DNA from 3 places in the Kosakonia pseudosacchari genome. Region 2 is predicted to be linked to each of the others. Evidence: predicted binding sites of a transcription regulator. Region 2 holds the regulator's gene; each other region holds the start of a gene.

Region 1 (7,254 bases), 690 kb from region 2:
CCGAGCACCTGCTCGCCCTGCCAGTCGCCCATGCAGACGATGCCGGTGTCCGGAATGGCGCCTGCATCGGAGCCCGCTTCCGGGCTGGTCAGCGCGAAGCAGGGGATTTCCACCCCGCGCGCCAGGCGCGGCAGGTAGTGATCTTTTTGTTCCTGGGTACCGTAGTGTTGCAGCAGTTCGCCCGGGCCTAAGGAGTTCGGTACGCCGACGGTGATTGCCAGAATACCGGAGACACCCGCGAGTTTTTGCAGTACGCGGGATTGGGCATAAGCAGAGAATTCCAGCCCGCCGTACTCTTTTTTGATGATCATCGCAAAGAAGCGGTGCTCTTTTAAGAACGCCCACAGTTCCGGCGGCAGATCGGCCATTTCGTGGGTGATTTGGAAGTCATTCGCCATGCGACAGGCTTCTTCCACCGGGCCGTCGAGAAACGCCTGCTCTTCGGCAGTCAGACGCGGCTGCGGATAGTTGTGCAGTTTTTTCCAGTCCGGGTTACCGCGAAACAGATCGCCTTCCCACCAGGTTGTCCCGGCGTCGATGGCCTCTTTTTCGGTACGCGACATTGGCGGCATCACTTTACGGAAACCACGAAATACCGGTGCGGAAATCAACGCTTTACGCATCGGCGGCAGGTTAAACGGCACCAGAATAATCGCGAGCGGCACCAGCAGCCAGATAGACCACAGGCCAGCAACGCCCAGCGCGGCGGTCCACGCCAGCAGGATCACGCTGCTGAGCAGCAGGTTAACGCGGTGGTAAAACAGCGCGCCGAGCAGAACAACCGTTGCGATAATGCTCAAAATCATCATAAAGAAAAGCTCCCTTGCTTGTAGGAGGTCTGACCACTTGTGATGTATTGGTTGTAGTGGATGTGATTTCTTTTAGCAATGTGTTTACAAAATAATTACAACCTGGTTCACATTGTTGAGGGCTTTTTGCGCACGGAAAATGAAAACAACGGGGGGCTACGGCTTTAACTTCTCGCCTGGAATAGTATCCGGTACACTGCGCAGTGTTATTTACATTTATGCTGAAGGATATCCTCATGTACCAGGATCTTATTCGTAACGAACTGAACGAAGCGGCCGAAACGCTGGCGAACTTCTTGAAAGATGATGCCAATATTCACGCTATTCAGCGCGCGGCGGTATTGCTGGCCGACAGCTTTAAAGCCGGCGGCAAAGTGTTGTCCTGTGGTAACGGCGGCTCGCATTGCGATGCGATGCATTTCGCAGAAGAGTTAACCGGGCGCTACCGTGAAAACCGTCCGGGTTACCCGGCGATTGCCATCTCTGATGTGAGCCATCTCTCCTGCGTCAGCAACGACTTCGGTTACGACTATGTTTTCTCCCGTTATGTGGAAGCCGTTGGCCGCGAAGGCGACGTGCTGCTGGGTATCTCCACTTCCGGCAACTCCGGCAACGTGATCAAAGCGGTTGCGGCAGCGCGTGAGAAGGGGATGAAAGTGATCACCCTGACCGGTAAAGACGGCGGTAAAATGGCGGGCAGCGCAGATGTTGAAATTCGCGTGCCGCATTTTGGTTATGCTGACCGTATTCAGGAAATTCACATTAAGGTGATTCATATCCTGATTCAGTTGATTGAAAAAGAGATGGTGAAGGCTTAAGGAAGGCTGTTTTTGCCTTTTTGATTCCGGCAGTGCCCGAACACAGTGAATCGGCGCACTGCCCGTATGCAAACTGGCTGCACCAATTACGCCTTCTCTGATAAGGGCGCTGTGTGGGGGTGTGTATGTGCGAACTGCTCGGTATGAGCGCAAATGTGCCAACCGATATCTGCTTTAGTTTTACCGGTCTCGTCCAGCGTGGCGGCGGAACCGGGCCGCATAAAGATGGCTGGGGCATTACCTTTTACGAGGGCAAGGGCTGTCGCACGTTCAAAGATCCGCAACCGAGTTTTAATTCCCCTATTGCGAAATTAGTGCAGGACTACCCGATCAAATCCCGTTCAGTGATTGCCCATATTCGCCAGGCTAACCGTGGCGAAGTGGCGCTGGAAAATACCCATCCGTTTACCCGTGAACTGTGGGGGCGCAACTGGACGTATGCGCACAACGGGCAGCTTACGGGTTATAAATCGCTGGAGACCGGGAACTTCCGCCCGATTGGCGAGACCGACAGCGAAAAAGCGTTTTGCTGGTTGTTGCACAAGCTGACCGAACGCTATCCGCGCACGCCAGGTAATATGGCGGCGGTGTTTAAATACATTGCGGCACTGGCAACGGAACTGCGTGAGAAGGGTGTTTTTAATATGCTGCTGTCGGACGGGCGTTATGTGATGGCGTTTTGTTCGACCAATCTGTTCTGGATCACCCGCCGTGCGCCATTTGGCGTGGCGAAGTTGCTGGATCAGGATGTGGAAATTGATTTTCAGCGGGAAACCACACCAAATGATGTGGTTACCGTGATTGCCACCCAGCCGTTAACCGGCAATGAAACCTGGCAAAAGATTATGCCAGGTGAGTGGGCATTATTTTGTCTGGGGGAGCGTGTAGTTTGACGCCAGCTGTGGCTGAACAGCGGTGTTCAGCGGCTTGCTAACCACATAGCGACCATCCACAACCGAGACAACCGGCGGCTGGTGGGTGGTGGCGAAGTAGTCATAACCCGGCTTCAGTTGCTTCCAGAAATCCGCATAGGTTGAATATTTATGGCGCTGCATATTGGCGTCGGTCATGCGGAACGGATAGATACTCACCTGCACGTTCGGCTGCCCGAAAACCAGCGCGGCGGTAACAAACTGGAAGATCTCGTCAATACCGGAATCCGTCATCGCGTAGCAGCCAATAGATACGCAAGCGCCATGGATCATCAGGTATTTACCTTCATAGCCGTGGGCGCGATCGTAGTTATTCGGAAACCCAATATTAATGGCTTTATAAAAGCGGCTATCCGGCTTCAACTGGTTGCGCTGCACGGAGTAGAACCCCTCCGGGCTTTTAAAATCACCCTGGCGCTGCTTGGGGCCTAACCCGCCGGAGTAATTACAAATCTTGTAGCTGTCGAGCAACTGGTATTGCTCGCCCATCTTGACGTAAAGATCAAGGGTGCGCTCTTCTTTGAAGATCTGGATATAAACCGGCGACCCCATCAACTGCTGCTTATATTCTTTGCTGACCGGCGTTACTGAACCGTTGCTGCTCACCAGGCCAGCAAAAGAGACGCACGGAAGCAGAAGCATCGCAATAAATAATGCGATTTTGCGCATACTACTTGTTTCCTTGATAAAGCTAATACCACATTGCCAGGACGGCAAAAGAAGCCCAAAATTCAGACTATTCTGTTTTGGAGCGCCCACATTAGCATTACGGCATTTTTTCGCAAGCCCCAATCTACGTCGTCTTTCCCGCTGCCTTGTTATGGGCTTTGCTTTTGTCTGGCGCGAATAAGATTGAGGATTATGTATCAAACGCTTGGCCGAAAGCTGGCGACTATTATGCGAGTAAAAAGCCTGAATTACCGCTTATATTCCCCTCTTTTCGTCAGATTTACGTGCTGGCTTCTCAATTGCTGTAAATGTGCTGTATACTTATCCAGTGTTCTGTGAGGGCGTACGTATGCGCAAAATCATACATGTTGATATGGACTGCTTTTTCGCGGCGGTTGAGATGCGCGATAACCCAGCCCTGCGCGATATTCCCATCGCTATCGGCGGCAGCCGGGTACAACGCGGCGTCATCAGCACAGCGAACTATCCGGCGCGCAAATTTGGCGTTCGCAGCGCGATGCCAACCGCGATGGCGCTTAAACTTTGTCCGCACCTCACGTTATTGCCCGGTCGTTTTGACGCTTATAAAGAGGCGTCCAACCAGATCCGCGATATCTTCTCTCGCTACACCTCACTTATTGAACCGCTCTCGCTGGATGAAGCCTATCTTGATGTGACCGATAGCCCGCACTGCCACGGTTCGGCGACGCTGATGGCGCAGGAAATTCGCCAGACCATTTTTAATGAAACCCAACTGACGGCTTCAGCGGGCGTCGCGCCGGTGAAGTTTCTCGCCAAAATTGCCTCGGATCTCAACAAACCCAATGGGCAATATGTGATTACTCCGGCTGATGTACCGGCGTTTCTGCGCACATTACCGCTCAGCAAAATCCCCGGTGTGGGGAAGGTGTCAGCGGCAAAGCTGGAAACCCTGGGGCTGCGGACTTGTGAAGATGTGCAAAAGAGCGATCTGGCGATGCTACTTAAACGCTTTGGTAAATTCGGCCGTGTTTTATGGGAGCGCAGCCAGGGCATTGACGAGCGGGAAATTAACAGCGAGCGGTTGCGTAAATCCGTGGGTGTAGAGCGGACGCTGGCGGAAGATATTCATAGCTGGGAAGAGTGCGAAGCGATTATTGAACATTTATACCCTGAGCTTGAGCGGCGGTTGGCAAAAGTAAAACCGGATCTGTTAATCGCTCGCCAGGGGGTAAAACTGAAATTTAATGATTTCCAGCTGACGACTCAGGAGCATGTCTGGCCGCGCTTAAATAAAGAGGATTTACTGGCGACGGCGCAAAAAACCTGGAATGACCGCCGTAGCGGGCGCGGTGTCCGGCTGGTCGGGTTGCATGTCACGCTGCTTGATCCGCAACTGGAACGGCAACTGGTATTAGGGCTATAAAAATTACGCTACGGATAGACGACACGCTGCTTTATCCCCGACGTTTATTTCACGTTACTGCAAAAGCATTTCACCGTACCCTGATGTCTCTTTGTCGTTCCTATAACCCCGGTTTCGTCTGCCGGTCCCTTTTATTTGTTCATATATAAAAGGAGATACGGGCAATTCTCTTTGCCATCTCGCTTCGGAAAATATTTCTACTAAACGGCTGGCAACCTTGCTGATTGCTCATCGTCTGCAACAAATAAAGGATGCTGAACGCGTGACGCTGAAATTAGAACGTCGATTGTTTCACCCGCAGATTGAACGGGGAGAAACCCGCTGCGCGCGTTTAAAGGGATGGCATTTAAGGCAGTGTAGAGTCGGGGAAAATGTCCGCGCCGGGCGGCGCGGACAACAGGCTTATTTCGCCGGAATCGCTTTCAGCAATTCGGTCAGCAGGGTCCAGTAATGGCCCACGCTTTCGATATGCACTTGCTCATCCGGTGAGTGCGGGCCGGTGATGGTTGGCCCAATCGATACCATATCCATATCCGGGTACGGTTTTTTGAACAGACCGCACTCCAGACCCGCGTGGATCACCTGAATGTTCGGCGTTTTGTTGAACAGACGCTGATAAGTTTCACGCACCAGCGCCATCACCGGTGAACGCGCGTCCGGCTGCCAGCCAGGGTAGCCGCCTTTCGGCGCGGTTTTCGCGCCTGCCAGCGCCCCCAGTGATTCCAGCATGCTCACCACATAATCTTTCCCGCTATCTACCAGCGAGCGGATCAGGCAGATGATCTCGGCGTTGTCATCCTGCAGCGTCACCACACCCACGTTCAGCGAGGTTTCCACCACACCTTTTGCCACGTCAGAGTTACGGATCACGCCGTTCGGTGTCGCGTTCAGCAGGCGCACAAACGTATCGCGTGAGGCGGTGGTCAGCGCGGCTTTATCGCTGCTTGCGCTGTCCAGCAGCACCACCAGATTCTTCTCTTTCGCTTCCAGCTCGTTTTTCAGGATTGCCTGATATTCGCTGGCCAGCGTTTTCAACTGTGCGGCTTTATCTGCCGGAACGGCGATAACAGCAATCGCTTCGCGCGGAATCGCGTTACGCAGCGTGCCGCCGGTGAAATCCAGCAGACGCAGATCCAGCTCCGCCGCGTGGCCGGCCAGGAAGCGCGCCAGCAGTTTGTTGGCGTTACCTAAACCGACATGAATTTCGGCACCAGAGTGGCCGCCTTTCAGCCCTTTCAGCGTCAGCTTAAAGGTTTCATACCCGGCGGGTACGGCTTCGCGGGAGAGCGGCAGGGTGGTGATAAAATCGATACCACCTGCGCAACCCATGTAGATTTCACCCTCTTCTTCAGAGTCGGTGTTGATCAGGATATCTGCTTGTAACCAGTTCGCTTGCAGACCAAACGCGCCATCCATGCCCGCTTCTTCGGTCATGGTCAGCAGCACTTCCAGTGGACCGTGTTCAACGCTGTCATCTGCCAGCACCGCCAGCGCGGAAGCCATGCCGATGCCGTTATCCGCGCCGAGCGTAGTACCGCGCGCTTTAACCCATTCCCCGTCGACATACGGGCGAATCGGATCGGTAGTGAAATCGTGTACTGTGTCGTTATTTTTCTGCGGCACCATATCAAGGTGTGCCTGCAGAACTACCGGCTTGCGGTTTTCCATGCCCGCGGTGGCTGGTTTACGGATCAGAATGTTGCCAACCTGGTCGCGCTCCGCATGCAACCCCTTTTCTTTCGCCCAGCCCATAATGTGTTCGGCGAGTTGTTCTTCATGGTAGGACGGGTGCGGAATAGAACAAATTTTGGCAAAAATATCCCACAGCGGCTGTGGCGATAGGTGAGACAGTTCAGACACGATGAGTCTCCTTACGAAGAGCCTGCGCAACGTACCTTGCAGGTCACAGGGTTAAATAAACGAACATCGCAAGCGATGAGCTTGCGAGATGGCGTTGAGAATACCACTTTATTGCCGCGCTGCGAGCACCAGTGCGCGGAAAAAGCGCCGGTAATGCCGGGTAATACTGGTTTTTAGCGCTTCAGATCTCTATAATCTCGCGCAACCTATTTCCCCCTCGAATAATTTTTAAGCCGTAAAACACAGGCTGGGACACTTCACATGAGCGAAAAATACGTCGTCACCTGGGACATGTTGCAGATTCACGCACGCAAACTGGCCGCCCGATTGATGCCTTCAGAACAGTGGAAAGGCATTATTGCCGTAAGCCGTGGCGGTCTGGTGCCAGGCGCACTGCTGGCGCGTGAACTGGGTATTCGTCATGTGGATACCGTTTGTATCTCCAGCTACGACCACGATAACCAGCGCGAGCTGAAAGTGCTGAAACGCGCGGAAGGCGACGGTGAAGGTTTTATCGTGATTGATGATCTGGTGGACACCGGCGGTACCGCTGTCGCCATCCGTGAAATGTATCCTAAAGCGCATTTCGTCACTATTTTCGCCAAACCGGCAGGTCGCCCGCTGGTTGACGATTACGTGATCGATATTCCGCAGGACACCTGGATTGAGCAGCCGTGGGATATGGGCGTGGTATTTGTGCCGCCAATCAGCGGCCGTTAATCCCGCTTTGAAACATTTGCTCACGCCCGGTTTTGCCGGGC
Region 2 (7,254 bases):
GAACACCAGTTCGTCAGCCAGATCTTTCGCCGCTCCCTGGAACTGATTCAATGTACCAATCGGGTTAGCAATGACCTGTGCGGCGGTCAGGTTATCGATCACATCCTTGTAACCATCAATTTTGTCATTGATGTTATCGATTTCATCGCGAAGGTTATCTTTGTCGGTAATTTGCGCCTGCACGCTCGGCAGGATAATCGTGATGTCATCTTCCGGCTTGGCTTTTGCCAGCAGTGCCGGGTTGATTAATGCTCCACTGCCATAATTAGCTGATGCAACACCGGTTCCCCCCATTGCATCGTTACGTGCTTCTGCCCAGGTATTGGCTGCTCCTGCTTGATTTGCCGCAAAGAAGGAGACAGCGATAGCGACCACTGAAAGTTTACGTTTTTTATTCACAATATGTGTCTCGTAGCCAGATGAGTTTTTTAAGCCTGCTTATTTTGTAACAAACAGGAATTCACTATTGCTGCGAACAACGACCAAAAAGAAGCTAAATCAAGTGAACGTACAGGATATATGAACGCTATAGTTATTGAGGAAACTCTCACTATTTATAGAAGAGGATATTCATTTCGGGAAGGAAAGCGAGAAAAGGAGTTTACGGGCGGCGATCTCGGCGTTTTGGGCAGGACATGGTAAAGTGTGGCCTTCTATTCCCACTGATCAGAGAGCGCCAATGGATAAGACCACTTCGCAAGAGATGTTAGTGCAGGCTGAAAAGCTGTGCGCGCAGCGCAATGTGCGCCTGACTCCCCAGCGCCTTGAAGTATTGCGATTACTGAGCCTGCAACAAGGGGCGATCAGCGCATATGATTTGCTTGATCTGCTGCGCGAAAGCGAGCCGCAAGCAAAGCCGCCTACCGTTTATCGCGCGCTTGATTTCCTGCTGGAGCAAGGATTTGTCCACAAGGTTGAGTCCACGAACAGCTATGTGCTGTGTCATCTTTTTGATCAGCCGACTCATACTTCTGCGATGTTCATTTGCGACCGCTGTGGTTCGGTGAAAGAAGAGCAGGCCGAAGGTGTGGAAGATATTATGCATGCACTGGCGGCGAAAATGGGTTTTGCCCTACGCCATAATGTTATTGAAGCCCACGGCCTGTGCGCAGCCTGCGTCGAAGTGGAAGCCTGCCGCCATCACGATCACTGCCACCACGACCATAGCGTCCCGCTAAAGAAAAAACCGCGCTAGCGCTGTCCCGCTGTTATTGGTTATTCGATTCACGGCCCCAGCCAGGCGTCGTGTTTTAGTCTGGCGTTAGCCAAACAAATTCAGCAAGAACATAAATACACATGTGAGTTAACGCAGCCAGAAATAGCATGTGAAAGATGAAGTGATACTGCAAAACTTGTGTGCCGCAGGCAGAGGATGCAAACAGGTATACAACTAAGTGGGATACTGCTGGTGCTGAAAAGACGGGAAAAATACAGGGGTGGTACATCCTTGTACCATCGGGTAGGGTAGCCTTCAGAGGGTTAACACATTTGAGGGGATGTGTTGGCTACCAGCGGTAATCATTACGCGTTTCCCAGTCCGTCACTTCTTTTTCCGCCTGATCTTTCGCGTAACCGTAACGTTCCTGGATTTTACCCACCAACTGATCACGTTTACCTTCAATGATCGTCATATCGTCATCGGTGAGTTTGCCCCATTTCTCTTTCACAGTGCCTTTAAACTGTTTCCAGTTACCGCCGACTTCGTCTTTATTCATCATGGACTCCTTATCGTTCGGTTTAAAATGACGTTCTCGCTGTGCTGAACGTACTGATTATTGTAGTCAGGGATTCGGCATTATGAATTTTATTCGGAATCTTTAACCATCTAACAGGATAAAAACAGCGTAAACGAGGCGCAAAAATCGGAGCGCTAAATCAGGGAATAAAGCGCTATCAGGAAGGATCGCTGGCAGCAAACCAGCTATTGTTACGCCAGTGTCGACGCCAGATCAGCGCCAGCGTCAGCCCACGCAGAGCAAGGAACACCGCGAGCGACAACCACAAACCGTGGTTACCCAAAACAGGCACAGTGAGTAATGTAACGGCAAACCCGGCCGCCGCCACCGCCATACTGTTACGCATTTCGGCCGCACGCGTCGCACCAACAAACATACCGTCCAGCAGATAACACCACACTCCCACTAACGGTAAGATGACCTGCCAAATCAGATAATGCCCGGCAAGCTGTTGTAGCGCGGGGAGCGACGTTAACAACGCGATAATTTGCTGACCCGCCAGTGCATAGACAACGGCAAAGAACAGCGCTACCAGACCGGTCTGCCGGCAAGCAGCCCGCCAGATATGCATCAATTGGCTGCCATCTCTGGCACCGTAAGCCTGCCCGGAATGCGCTTCAACCGCATACGCGAAACCATCCAGCGCATAGGCGGTAAAGGTCAAAAACATCATCAGTACCGCGTTTGCCGCCACTGTCTCATCCCCGAGGCGGGCGCCAAACACCGTTATCGAACCAAAGCAGAGTTGCAGCAGCAGCGAACGCAACATGATATCGCGGTTCAGCGCCAGCAAACGCCGCACGCCGCCGCGCCAGGTATTTTTCAGCGTCAGCAATGAAATGCCGCGCATCACCAGTACGTGTCGCACCATCCATAAGCCAATGGCGAAAGTGGCATATTCCGCGATGACCGTGGCAAGTGCCGCGCCTTGCACATTCATATGCAGCCCCATGACCAACCACAGATCGAGCACGATATTGAGCAGATTCCCCACCACCAGCAATATCACCGGTGCGCGCGCATACTGTACGCCGAGCAGCCAACCGAGCAATACCAGATTGCCCAGCGAAGCGGGTGCACTCAACCAGCGAATATCAAGGAACCGCCGCGCCTGTTCCAGTACCGCCTCGCTACCGCCGGTGATATGCAGCGCCAGGTCGATAAGCGGCGTGCGCAGCAGCGCAATCAACACACCGGCCCCAAGCGCCAGCAGCAAAGGCTGGACTAACGCCCGCGCTAGCGCGGGCGCATTTTTCGCGCCGAATGCCTGAGCTGTCAGGCCGGTGGTGCTCATGCGCAAAAAGAGCAGCAGCATAAAGAGGAAACTGGTCGCCGTTGCGCCAATCGCCACACCGCCCAGGTAAACCGGGCTATCCAGATGCCCCACCACAGCCGTATCCACCAGACCCAGCAATGGGACGGTGATATTCGAGAAGATCATCGGCAGCGCAAGTCGCCAGAGCGCTTTATCGGACCCGGTTAGCAGTGGCATGGTATGCATGTAAAAGTGAGTGAGGGAAAAGAAGAGATCGCTGCGGAACCTGAATCAGCCCCGCAGCAAAACGAATGTGCGTTACAGCCACGCGCCATTACGAATGACACCGACCGCTAACCCTTCGATGGTGAAGTTTTGATCGCGCAGATCGACGACGATCGGAGAAAACTCGCTGTTTTCCGGCAACAGTTCGACGGTGTTACCCTGTTTTTTCAAACGCTTGACCGTTACTTCGTCTTCAATACGCGCAACAACAACCTGGCCGTTACGCACATCCTGCGTTTTGTGCACCGCCAGCAGATCGCCATCCATAATGCCAATGTCACGCATCGACATGCCGCTAACGCGCAACAGGAAATCTGCATGAGGTTTAAAGAGGCTCGGATCGACCTGGTAATGACCTTCGATATGCTGCTGCGCCAGCAGCGGCTCACCCGCAGCGACGCGACCAATCAGCGGTAAGCCAATATCGTCCTCTTCTTCTTCAAGCAGCAGGCGAAGGCCGCGTGATGCGCCCGAAACGATTTCGATAACCCCTTTGCGCGCCAGCGCTTTGAGGTGTTCTTCCGCCGCATTTGGGGAACGGAACCCCAATTGCTGTGCGATTTCCGCACGCGTTGGTGGCATACCGGTTTGAGTGATGCGATCGCGAATAAGATCGAACACCTCTTGCTGCCTGGCCGTTAATGCTTTCATCCCGCCCCCTGGGTGTATATACAGTTATGCTGTGAGTATATACAGCTAAAGGCGATTTTGGAACCAAATTTAAGCAAAAAACCAGGGCGTTATCGAATTCTGGAAGCGTTATCCAAAATGTGACCAGAGTAATGCGATCCAGGTAAAGAGCGCCAGCAGGATGGACATCAGCACCGCCGCCGACCCCATATCCTTCGCCCGCCCGGAAAGTTCATGGAATTCCGCACCAATACGGTCTACCACAGCTTCGATGGCGCTGTTCAGAATTTCGACAATCATCACCAGCGTCACAGAACCAATCAGCAGTACGCGCGTCATTGTGTCAATATCGAGCCAGCAAGCGATTATAATTGCCAGGATAACCGCAACGGATTCCTGACGAAATGCCGCTTCATTAATCCAGGCGGCGCGAACGCCTTTCCAGGAATATCCAGCGGCTTTAATGATCCGGGTGAAACCGGTGGTATTATTAGCCATTTAAAAGAACCTTTTTATTAAATTGGCGTCAATGTCTCAGCAAGCGCGCAGCGGTACAACAGAAATTATGTGCGCTTTCTGATATTCTTGCGGCGCAATGGCACTATTAACCAGAGGCTTTACATCCTTTATGTCCGGCTGGCCACGAATTTACTACAAATTACTGAATTTACCATTAAGCGTGCTGGTAAAAAGTAAATCGATTCCCGCAGAACCTGCACAGGAACTGGGTCTCGATACATCACGCCCCATCATGTATGTGCTGCCTTATAACTCAAAGGCAGATTTACTGACTTTACGCGCGCAGTGTCTGGCGCATGAGCTGCCCGATCCCCTGGAACCGCTGGAAATCGACGGCGCTTTGCTGCCGCGTTTCGTGTTTATCCACGGCGGCCCGCGTGTGTTCACGTATTACGCGCCGAAAGAAGAGTCGATCAAGCTGTTCCACGACTACCTGGATTTACATCGCAGCCATCCCGATTTGGATGTGCAAATGGTGCCGGTATCGGTGATGTTTGGTCGTTCGCCAGGGCGTGAAAAAGGCGAAATTAACCCGCCGCTGCGCATGCTGAATGGCATCCAGAAATTCTTTGCGGTTTCCTGGCTTGGCCGCGACAGCTTTGTGCGTTTTTCACCACCGGTTTCGCTGCGCCGGATGGCGACCGAGCACGGCACCGATAAAATTATCGCGCAGAAACTGGCGCGCGTGGCGCGTATGCACTTTGCCCGCCAGCGTCTGGCTGCGGTAGGCCCACGACTGCCGGCTCGCCAGGATTTGTTTAACAAATTACTCTCGTCCAAAGCGATTGCCCGCGCCGTTGAAGATGAAGCGCGCAGCAAAAAAATCTCCCATGATAAGGCGCAGCAAAACGCCATCGCGCTGATGGAAGAGATTGCCGCGAACTTCTCCTACGAGATGATTCGCCTGACCGACCGCATTCTGGGTTTTACCTGGAACCGTCTCTATCAGGGTATCAACGTGCATAATGCAGAGCGCGTACGCCAGCTGGCGCATGACGGCCACGAAATTGTCTATGTGCCCTGCCACCGTAGCCATATGGACTACCTGCTGCTCTCCTATGTGCTCTATCACCAGGGGCTGGTGCCGCCGCATATCGCTGCTGGTATCAACCTGAATTTCTGGCCCGCCGGACCGATTTTCCGCCGGCTGGGCGCTTTCTTCATTCGCCGCACCTTTAAAGGCAACAAGCTCTATTCCACCGTGTTCCGCGAATATCTGGGCGAGCTGTTCAGCCGTGGGTATTCCGTGGAGTACTTCGTTGAGGGCGGACGTTCGCGCACCGGGCGTTTGTTGGATCCGAAAACCGGTACGTTGTCGATGACCATCCAGGCGATGCTGCGCGGCGGTACGCGCCCAATCACGCTGGTGCCAATTTACATCGGGTATGAACACGTGATGGAAGTGGGCACTTACGCCAAAGAGCTGCGTGGCGCGACGAAAGAGAAAGAGAGCCTGTTGCAGATGGTGCGAGGTTTAAGCAAGCTGCGTAACCTCGGTCAGGGCTATGTGAACTTCGGCGAACCTATCCCGCTGATGAACTACCTGAACCACCATGTTCCGGAGTGGCGCGAAGCCATCGATCCCATTGAATCCATCCGTCCGGCGTGGTTAACACCAACGGTGAACGCCATTGCCGCTGACCTGATGGTGCGCATCAACAACGCGGGTGCGGCTAACGCCATGAACCTGTGCTGTACGGCGCTGCTGGCCTCCCGCCAGCGTTCACTGACGCGTGAGCAGCTGACCGAGCAGTTAAGCTGTTATCTCGAGTTGATGCGCAACGTGCCTTATTCGCCGGATTCGACCACACCTTCGGCCAGCGCCAGCGAGCTTATCGATCACGCGCTGCAGATGAATAAATTCGAAGTCGAGAAAGACACCATCGGCGATATCATCATTCTGCCGCGTGAGCAGGCGGTGTTGATGACCTACTACCGCAACAACATTGCGCATATGCTGATGCTGCCGTCGCTGCTGGCGGCCATTGTCACCCAGCACCGCGCGATCTCCCGTAGCGAGATCCTGCGCCACGTCGAATTACTCTACCCGATGCTGAAAGCCGAGCTATTCCTGCGCTGGGAAAAAGCAGAACTGTCGCACGTGCTGGAGAATCTGACGCAAGAACTGCTGCGCCAGAGCTTGTTGACGGTGAAAGACGATCGTCTGAGCATCAATCCGGCGCACTCCCGCACTTTGCAACTGCTGGCGGCAGGCGCGCGTGAAACCTTACAGCGTTACGCCATTACTTTCTGGCTGCTGAGCGCCAACCCGGCGATGAACCGCAGCACGCTGGAAAAAGAGAGCCGCACGCTGGCGCAGCGTCTGTCGGTGCTGCACGGCATTAACGCGCCGGAGTTCTTCGATAAAGCAGTATTCAGTACGCTGGTGCTGACGCTGCGCGATGAAGGTTATATCAGCGATACCGGCGATGCGGATCCGGCACGCACCTTAAACGTGTACCAGATGCTGGCGGACTTGATAACGTCGGATGTGCGTCTGACGATTGAGAGCGCGACGCAAGCGGAAGCGTGATAGTAAATTTTCCCCTCTCTTCCCGGAGAGGGGAAAAAACTCAAGGCAAATGCAGGTAACTCAACGCCAGCCCTAAAAACAGCACCAGCCCCACATAGTTATTATTCATAAACGCTTTAAAACAGGCATCCCGGTCGCGACCGGCAATCAATTTTTGCTGGTAAACAAACAGCGCACCGGCGATCAGCACTGTCCCGTAGTACATCCATCCCAGCCCATTCAGCCAGCCAACAGACGCCATCAGCGCCAGCACAGCCACCTGCAAAATCCCGATAATCAGCTTGTCGAAACGACCA
Region 3 (7,254 bases), 2.3 Mb from region 2:
AACATCATGATTACCAATCTTGCGCAGCTTGAACAACAAGAGATGGACAAGGTCAACGTTGACCTTGCTGCGGCGGGTGTCGCGTTTAAAGAGCGTTACAACATGCCGGTGATTGCCGAAGCCGTTGAACGCGAGCAACCGGAACATCTGCGGAACTGGTTTAGAGAGCGGTTGATAGCCCACCGTCTGGCCTCTGTGTCGCTCTCCCGCCTGCCTTACGAGCCCAAAGTAAAATAATGGAGCCAGGCATGTTACGCGTTATCGATACCGAAACCTGCGATTTGCAAGGAGGCATTGTTGAAATTGCCTCCGTTGATGTCGTCAACGGGCAGATTGTTAATCCGATGAGCCATCTGGTACGCCCGGACAGGCCAATCAGCCCGCAGGCGATGGCGATACACCATATCACCGAAGCGATGGTCGCTCATCAGCCGTGGATTGAGGAGGTTGTCCCGCACTATTACGGGAGCGACTGGTATGTCGCGCACAATGCCAGTTTTGACCGCCGGGTGTTGCCTGAAATGCCGGGAGAGTGGATTTGTACCATGAAACTGGCGCGCCGCCTGTGGCCCGGCATCAAATACAGCAATATGGCGCTGTATAAATCACGTAAGTTGAGTGTTCAAACGCCTGCCGGATTGCATCACCACCGCGCGTTATATGATTGCTACATCACCGCTGCGCTGTTGATCGACATTATGCAGGTGTCCGGCTGGACACCCGATCAAATGGCCACAGTAACCGGTCGCCCCGCGTTGCTGACAACATTTACGTTCGGTAAATACCGGGGGAAAGCCGTTTCTGAAATCGCCGATCGCGATCCGGGATACCTGCGCTGGTTGTTTAACAACCTGGAGCGCATGAGCCCGGAGCTGCGATTAACATTAAAACACTACTTGGGCGAAGAGTAACCGTTCCCTTTTCCGGGCAATGTTCCCTGCGCCAGGGCGATTAAAAACGCATATTCCAGCGCAACACCTTCATAGGATTTAAACCGGCCGGATTTCCCGCCATGTCCGGAATCCATATCCGTGCACAGCAATAGCAAATTATCATCGGTTTTATATTCACGCAGTTTCGCCACCCATTTTGCGGGTTCCCAGTATTGCACCTGCGAATCGTGAAGACCGGTCGTTACCAGCATATGCGGATAGGCATGCGCTGCAATATTGTCGTACGGGCTATAACTTTTAATGTAGTGATAATAGGTTTCATCCTGCGGATTGCCCCACTCTTCAAATTCCCCGGTGGTTAACGGAATTGACTCATCAAGCATGGTGGTCAGAGCATCGACAAACGGCACCTGGGCAATGACGCCATGGAACAGCGATGGACGTTGGTTGATGACTGCGCCCATCAGTAATCCGCCCGCGCTCCCCCCCATGCCATAACAGAACAGTGGCGAGCCATAGCCTTGCGCCAGCAAGCTGTCGGTGACATCGATAAAATCATTAAAGGTGTTTTTTTTGTTGAGGAACTTCCCGTCCTCATACCAGGAATGCCCCAATTCGCCGCCGCCGCGAATATGCGCGATAGCGCAGACAAACCCGCGATCCAGCAAGCTGAGCCGGCTACTGCTAAAATCTGCATCCATACTGGCGCCGTAAGAACCGTACCCATAAACCAATAATGGGTTCTCGCCTTTGCGGAAATGTTTATGGTTATAAACCAGCGACACCGGCACTTCGACACCATCTCTGGCATGGATCCACAAGTGCTCGCTGCGATAATCGCTGGAATCAAACCCCGCTACTTCCATTTGTTTCAGCACACGCCGCTCTCCGGTATCCATATCCAGCTCAAACAGCGTATCCGGCATGGTCATTGATGAGTAGCCATAACGCAGGCGTGATGTTTCCGGTTCCGGATTGTAGGCAAGCCAGGTGACATAGGCGGGATCATCAAACGCAATACCGACAACTTCCCGCGTTTTGCGGTTAATCTGGCGCAAACTGGTTAAGCCGCGCTGCCGTTCTTCCACAACCAGCCAGTCAGTAAACAGCGTAAACCCTTCGAGCATCACCTGCTCGCGCGCCGGGATCAGCACTTCCCAACGCCGTTCATCGCGCACTTTGGTGCGATACAGGCCGAAATTTTTACCGTCCCGGTTAGATCGCAAATAAAAGGTGTGCTGGTAATGATCGAGGCTATATTCGTGATCTTTACGTCTTGGCAGAAAACGCAGCGGTTGCGCATCCGGCAGTTCTGCATCAAGCAGGAGAACTTCACTGGTAGTCGCGCTGGCGAGATGAATAGTGATGTAGTGCTGGGAGGTAGTTTTGCTCAGGCCAACATAAAAGGTCTCGTCCTGCTCTTCGTACACCAGCTCATCCTGCTGCGAAGGCGTGCCTATCGTGTGTCGCCAGACCTGGTAAGGCAGTAAAGTTGTGGCATGTTTGCGCACATAGTAGAGCGTTTCAGAATCATTAACCCAGACAAATTCCGGCGAGACATTATCCAGCATTTCCGGATACCAGTTGCCCGTTTCAAGATTGCGAAAACGCAGACCATATTGTCTGCGGGAAAGATAATCTTCGGCAATCGCCATGATGGTGTTGTCGGGTGAGACTTCCATGCCGCCAAGGGTGTAGAACTCACTGTGTGACGCACGCTGGTTGGCATCCAGTAACACCGACCACTCATCCCATTCGGAACTGAGAACCGACTGACGCTGATAAATGGCATATTCATTTCCCGGCTCGTAGATGTGCCGGTAACGGTAGCCATTTTTAATATAGGGCGCGGAGACTTCGCGCTGAGGTATTCGCGAGATGATTTCTGCCAGCACGTCGTCCTGCAACGCTTGCTGGGAGGCCATTACCTCACGCCCGTAATCATTTTCCTGATGGAGATAATCCAGAACATCTGGCTGCGAGCGCGTATCATCCCGCAGCCAGTAATAGTTGTCGATACGCGTATCACCATGCATTGTCATGGCGTGCGGGATTTTTTTTGCTTTCGGCGACATAACACAATTCTTATTTGGTTTTACATACCTATAAGGGTGGCAAAACCCACGCGCGATGCAAGCGAAACGTAATGTAGATCATGAGCTAAGCGCTAATTTCTGCTTTTTGAGATCCGCCTCGATATCTTCTCGCACGTCTTGCGGAATTTTTAACGCATCACCCAGCGCGTTTAAATAGCTGCGCTCCATAAAATGATCAATATCGATAACGGCGCAACTCAGGAAGTAAACTTCCAGCGCTTCTTCTTCGTTTTGCACTCCCTGCGCCAGTCGCGCAGGATCCAGCGGCTGGTCTATAGCATTCGACACCAGTTGCTGCCCTTGCGCTTCCACACCCGCTTCACGCAATTGCTGTTCTATCGCCGCGCGTTCTTTATCATCGATGTGTCCGTCGCTTTTAGCGGCGAATACCAGCGCCAGGATCAGCCGCTCAGTGCGTACATCCAGGGGCGTGTTTTGCTGGCCAAATTTCGGCTCACCCTGATGTGCATCCCGGATGCGATCCTTGTACTTATTCCACAGCACGCTGCCCGCAACGGCGCCGCCGCCCACCAGCAAAGCACCCGTTCCATATTTCGCGAGCAATTTACGCGATGATTTACTGGCAACCAGCAGACCCGCCAGGCCACCTAATGCACCCGGCACCAATAAATTATTAAGCCCCTGCCCACCTGAACTCGGCGTCTGTGTATCACTTTTCTGACCAAGTAACGACTGCAGTTGATTTAACCAGCTCATAGAACCCTCGCTTACCATGATAGTTGTGCGCACAGAGTAAGCGAGGGGGATGTCAGGAAGTGTCTATATCTGAAAAGAATGGGAAAATGCGCTGTTACGATCGCGGCAGATACTCTGCGGTTCCAGCTTTACAATCGATGGCGACGCTATAGTGAATGTCCGTGCTTTTCCCGCGAACGGTTAACGGCACAACCCATTTATCATCCTTGCCAGTAATGTCCTTCGGATTGACCCAGGCAACCGGATCGGCCTGCCCCAGTTTCTTTTGATCATCAGCCCATCGAACAATACGATTCTGCAAATAATCCCGCTTAACACTGGCGGCAATGCCGTCTGCCTTGAGCCCCTCGCACGAGGGAAATTTCACCGACTTATCCGTGGCGGCATACGCCGCCGTGCTACCTGCCAGCAAAAGCAGACCAGTGAAAACTCCTGCTATTTTCATGCTTATCTCCTGGTTTTTACCCCTTCAAAGCATGGTACAAATTGCTGGCAGTGCAAGATCAGGCGACTTTCACGCGTTTCGCTGCAGTTTTGATATCCACAGCGTCAGCGGTTTCTGCATCAGAAGAGTCGGCCGGTGCCGCGTCTTCCGTTTCAGCACCCGGTAATTTGCCTGATTTCAGAATGCCGTTAAGCGCCTCTTTTTGCTCAGCAAGCCACAGCGCCATCTCATCACGCACGTTGTCTTCCAGTGCTACCGGCCCTGTTGCAAGCCAGTCACCGAGAACTTCGGCCAAATCGAGCATCTTATCGTAAGCGTCGGCTTCCTTTTTGCTGGCAAAAGACATTTTTTCCTCACCTTCACGAATGACTACGTATTTAACTTCTACCGCCATGATGCAGCCTCATTTAACTGTGTATTTATACAGTATAGTAGCGCGATGAAAAAACCACCGCAAGTGATAAAAGACAGACGCAAACGTTTTCGTTTATACTGCGCGCAAATTTTTTCTAACGGTACAATGCTATGACTCTTTTAGGAACGGCGCTGCGCCCTGCAGCAACACGCGTGATGTTATTAGGCTCTGGCGAACTGGGCAAGGAAGTTGCTATCGAATGCCAGCGTCTGGGTATTGAAGTGATCGCCGTGGATCGCTATCCCGACGCACCAGCGATGCATGTTGCGCATCGCTCGCATGTCATCAATATGCTCGATGGCACAGCGTTGAAAACGCTGGTTGCGCAGGAAAAGCCCCACTTTATCGTGCCGGAGATCGAAGCTATCGCCACCGATACGCTGATTGAACTGGAAGCGCAGGGTCAACATGTTGTCCCCTGCGCACGCGCCACCAGGCTTACGATGAATCGTGAAGGTATCCGCCGCCTGGCGGCTGAAGAGTTACAGTTGCCGACCTCCAGCTATCGCTTTGCCGACAGTGAAGCTGCCTTTCAGCAAGCCGTCGCGGAGATAGGTTTGCCTTGTATTGTAAAGCCGGTGATGAGCTCCTCCGGTAAAGGCCAGAGCTTTATTAAAAGCGCCGATCAGTTAGCAAGCGCCTGGGAATATGCCCAGCAAGGTGGTCGTGCCGGTGCCGGGCGCGTCATTGTTGAAGGCGTGGTCAATTTTGATTTTGAAATCACGCTGCTGACCATCAGCGCCGTCGACGGTGTTCACTTCTGCGCACCAGTCGGTCATCGCCAGGAAGATGGCGACTACCGCGAATCCTGGCAACCGCAGCAAATGTCGCCCCTGGCGCTGGAGCGCGCGCAAGCTATTGCCAGCAAAGTGGTGCTGGCGCTTGGCGGTTACGGTCTGTTTGGCGTTGAGCTTTTTGTTTGCGGCGATGACGTTATCTTTAGCGAAGTTTCTCCGCGCCCGCACGATACCGGCATGGTGACGCTGATTTCGCAGGATCTTTCCGAGTTTGCCCTGCATGTCCGCGCGTTTCTCGGCATGCCCATTGGCGCCATTCGTCAGTATGGACCGTCCGCTTCGGCCGTGATCCTGCCACGCCTGACCAGTCAGAATGTCACCTTTGATAATGTGGACAACGCTGTGGGTGCTGGCGTGCAGTTGCGCCTGTTCGGCAAGCCGGAAATTGCGGGTTCCCGCCGTATGGGGGTCGCGCTGGCTGTGGCAGATAACGTCGAAAAAGCGGTGGAATACGCCGTTGCGGCAGCGGCGGCGGTGAAGGTCAACGGGTAAACTGCCCTTCCTGTAGGGGCGTGAGTATTTACTGAAACGCACAAGGCCCCTTAATAAAGAAGCACCTGCCAGCCCCCTGAGAGTTAACTCTGGGGGCATTAACCAGAATCACATCTTTCGATGTCCGTGACCCAAGACGAGTCAGAGTCATAAAAAAAGCCCGGTCGACGTTATACAACCGGGCTTTTATCAGGCGGGCTTCAGGCCCAGCGAAAATTACTGTTTCGCGCCTTCAACTGCTTCGCGAGCCAGTTTAGTGATGCGATCGTAGTCGCCTGCTTCCAGCGCATCGGCCGGTACCAGCCAAGAACCACCGATGCACAGCACGCTTTTCAGCGCCAGGTAATCACGGTAGTTAGCCGGAGAGATGCCACCAGTCGGGCAGAAACGTACCTGCGAGAACGGACCCGCAATCGCCTGCAGCGCTTTGGTGCCGCCATTGGCTTCCGCCGGGAAGAATTTAAACTCCTTCAGACCGTAGTCCATACCCAGCATCAGTTCAGAAACGGTGCTGATACCCGGGATCAACGGGATAGTGCCTTCGGTCGCGGCTTTCAGCAGCGGCTCGGTCAGGCCCGGGCTGATGGCGAACTGTGCGCCAGCTGCGGTCACTTCTGCCAGTTGCTGCGGGTTCAGCACAGTACCCGCACCGACAATCGCGTCCGGCACTTCCTTCGCGATAGCGCGAATAGCATCGATAGCGCAAGCCGTACGCAGAGTCACTTCCAGAACGCGAACACCACCTGCAACCAGCGCTTTCGCCATTGGTACGGCGTGCTCCAGTTTGTTCACTACGATTACCGGCACTACCGGACCCGTTTTCAGGATTGCTTCTGCACTCGTTTTCCAGTTTTTCATCAGTGTTTTTCTCTCGCCAGAACTAAAATCTTGTCGTCTTAAAAAGTGATACAGGTCGCGCCCTGCTCTGCGCCGGAAAGTTTTTCCCGCAGCGCACCAAACATTTCACGCCCTGTGCCCACGCGCATCGCGCTAAGGTCAGGAATATGTGGCTGACGTGCGGCAAGAACGTTGTCATCAACCAGCAGCGTTAATTCGCCGGTCTGCCCGTTAACCCGAATCATGTCGCCATCATGCACTTTTGCCAGCAACCCGCCATCATATGCTTCTGGTGTAACGTGGATTGCCGACGGCACTTTACCTGATGCCCCTGACAGCCGTCCATCAGTAACTAATGCAATTTTGAAACGGCGGTCCAATAATACACCAAGTGGCGGCATGAGTTTATGTAATTCTGGCATACCGTTCGCTTTTGGCCCCTGATGGCGAACAACCACCACACAATCGCGGTCCAGCAGACCTGCTTCAAAGGCAGGCAGTACGTCATGCTGGCTTTCAAAAACCACCGCCGGCGCTTCAATCACCTGGTTTTCTACCGGAA

The links. The regulator LexA, encoded in region 2, represses DNA repair genes until DNA is damaged. The targets are predictions, from matches to a motif close to TNCTGTATGTACATACAGNA.
Region 1: the regulator LexA is predicted to act here: its motif matches at 3,540-3,559, upstream of dinB (DNA polymerase IV).
Region 3: the regulator LexA is predicted to act here: its motif matches at 4,561-4,580, upstream of IP581_RS13530 (YebG family protein).

The regions. Positions count from the first base shown of each region.
Region 1 is NZ_CP063425.1:999,393-1,006,646, forward strand. Features, by position in the region: gene fadE (acyl-CoA dehydrogenase FadE) at 1-809, opposite strand, end outside; gene lpcA (D-sedoheptulose 7-phosphate isomerase) at 1,046-1,627, shown strand; gene IP581_RS04580 (class II glutamine amidotransferase) at 1,753-2,520, shown strand; gene dpaA (peptidoglycan meso-diaminopimelic acid protein amidase) at 2,491-3,228, opposite strand; gene dinB (DNA polymerase IV) at 3,578-4,633, shown strand; partial or broken gene prfH (peptide chain release factor H) at 4,830-4,993, shown strand; gene pepD (cytosol nonspecific dipeptidase) at 5,036-6,493, opposite strand; gene gpt (xanthine phosphoribosyltransferase) at 6,755-7,213, shown strand.
Region 2 is NZ_CP063425.1:307,550-314,803, reverse strand. Features, by position in the region: gene traF (conjugal transfer protein TraF) at 1-399, opposite strand, end outside; gene zur (zinc uptake transcriptional repressor Zur) at 680-1,195, shown strand; gene IP581_RS01465 (CsbD family protein) at 1,506-1,715, opposite strand; gene dinF (MATE family efflux transporter DinF) at 1,894-3,228, opposite strand; gene lexA (transcriptional repressor LexA) at 3,310-3,927, opposite strand; gene IP581_RS01450 (diacylglycerol kinase) at 4,036-4,404, opposite strand; gene plsB (glycerol-3-phosphate 1-O-acyltransferase PlsB) at 4,535-6,958, shown strand; gene ubiA (4-hydroxybenzoate octaprenyltransferase) at 6,999-7,254, opposite strand, start outside.
Region 3 is NZ_CP063425.1:2,871,323-2,878,576, forward strand. Features, by position in the region: gene IP581_RS13505 (DNA polymerase III subunit theta) at 7-237, shown strand; gene exoX (exodeoxyribonuclease X) at 249-911, shown strand; gene ptrB (oligopeptidase B) at 893-2,968, opposite strand; gene IP581_RS13520 (tellurite resistance TerB family protein) at 3,047-3,706, opposite strand; gene yebF (protein YebF) at 3,801-4,151, opposite strand; gene IP581_RS13530 (YebG family protein) at 4,210-4,545, opposite strand; gene purT (formate-dependent phosphoribosylglycinamide formyltransferase) at 4,677-5,855, shown strand; gene kdgA (bifunctional 4-hydroxy-2-oxoglutarate aldolase/2-dehydro-3-deoxy-phosphogluconate aldolase) at 6,072-6,713, opposite strand; gene edd (phosphogluconate dehydratase) at 6,752-7,254, opposite strand, start outside.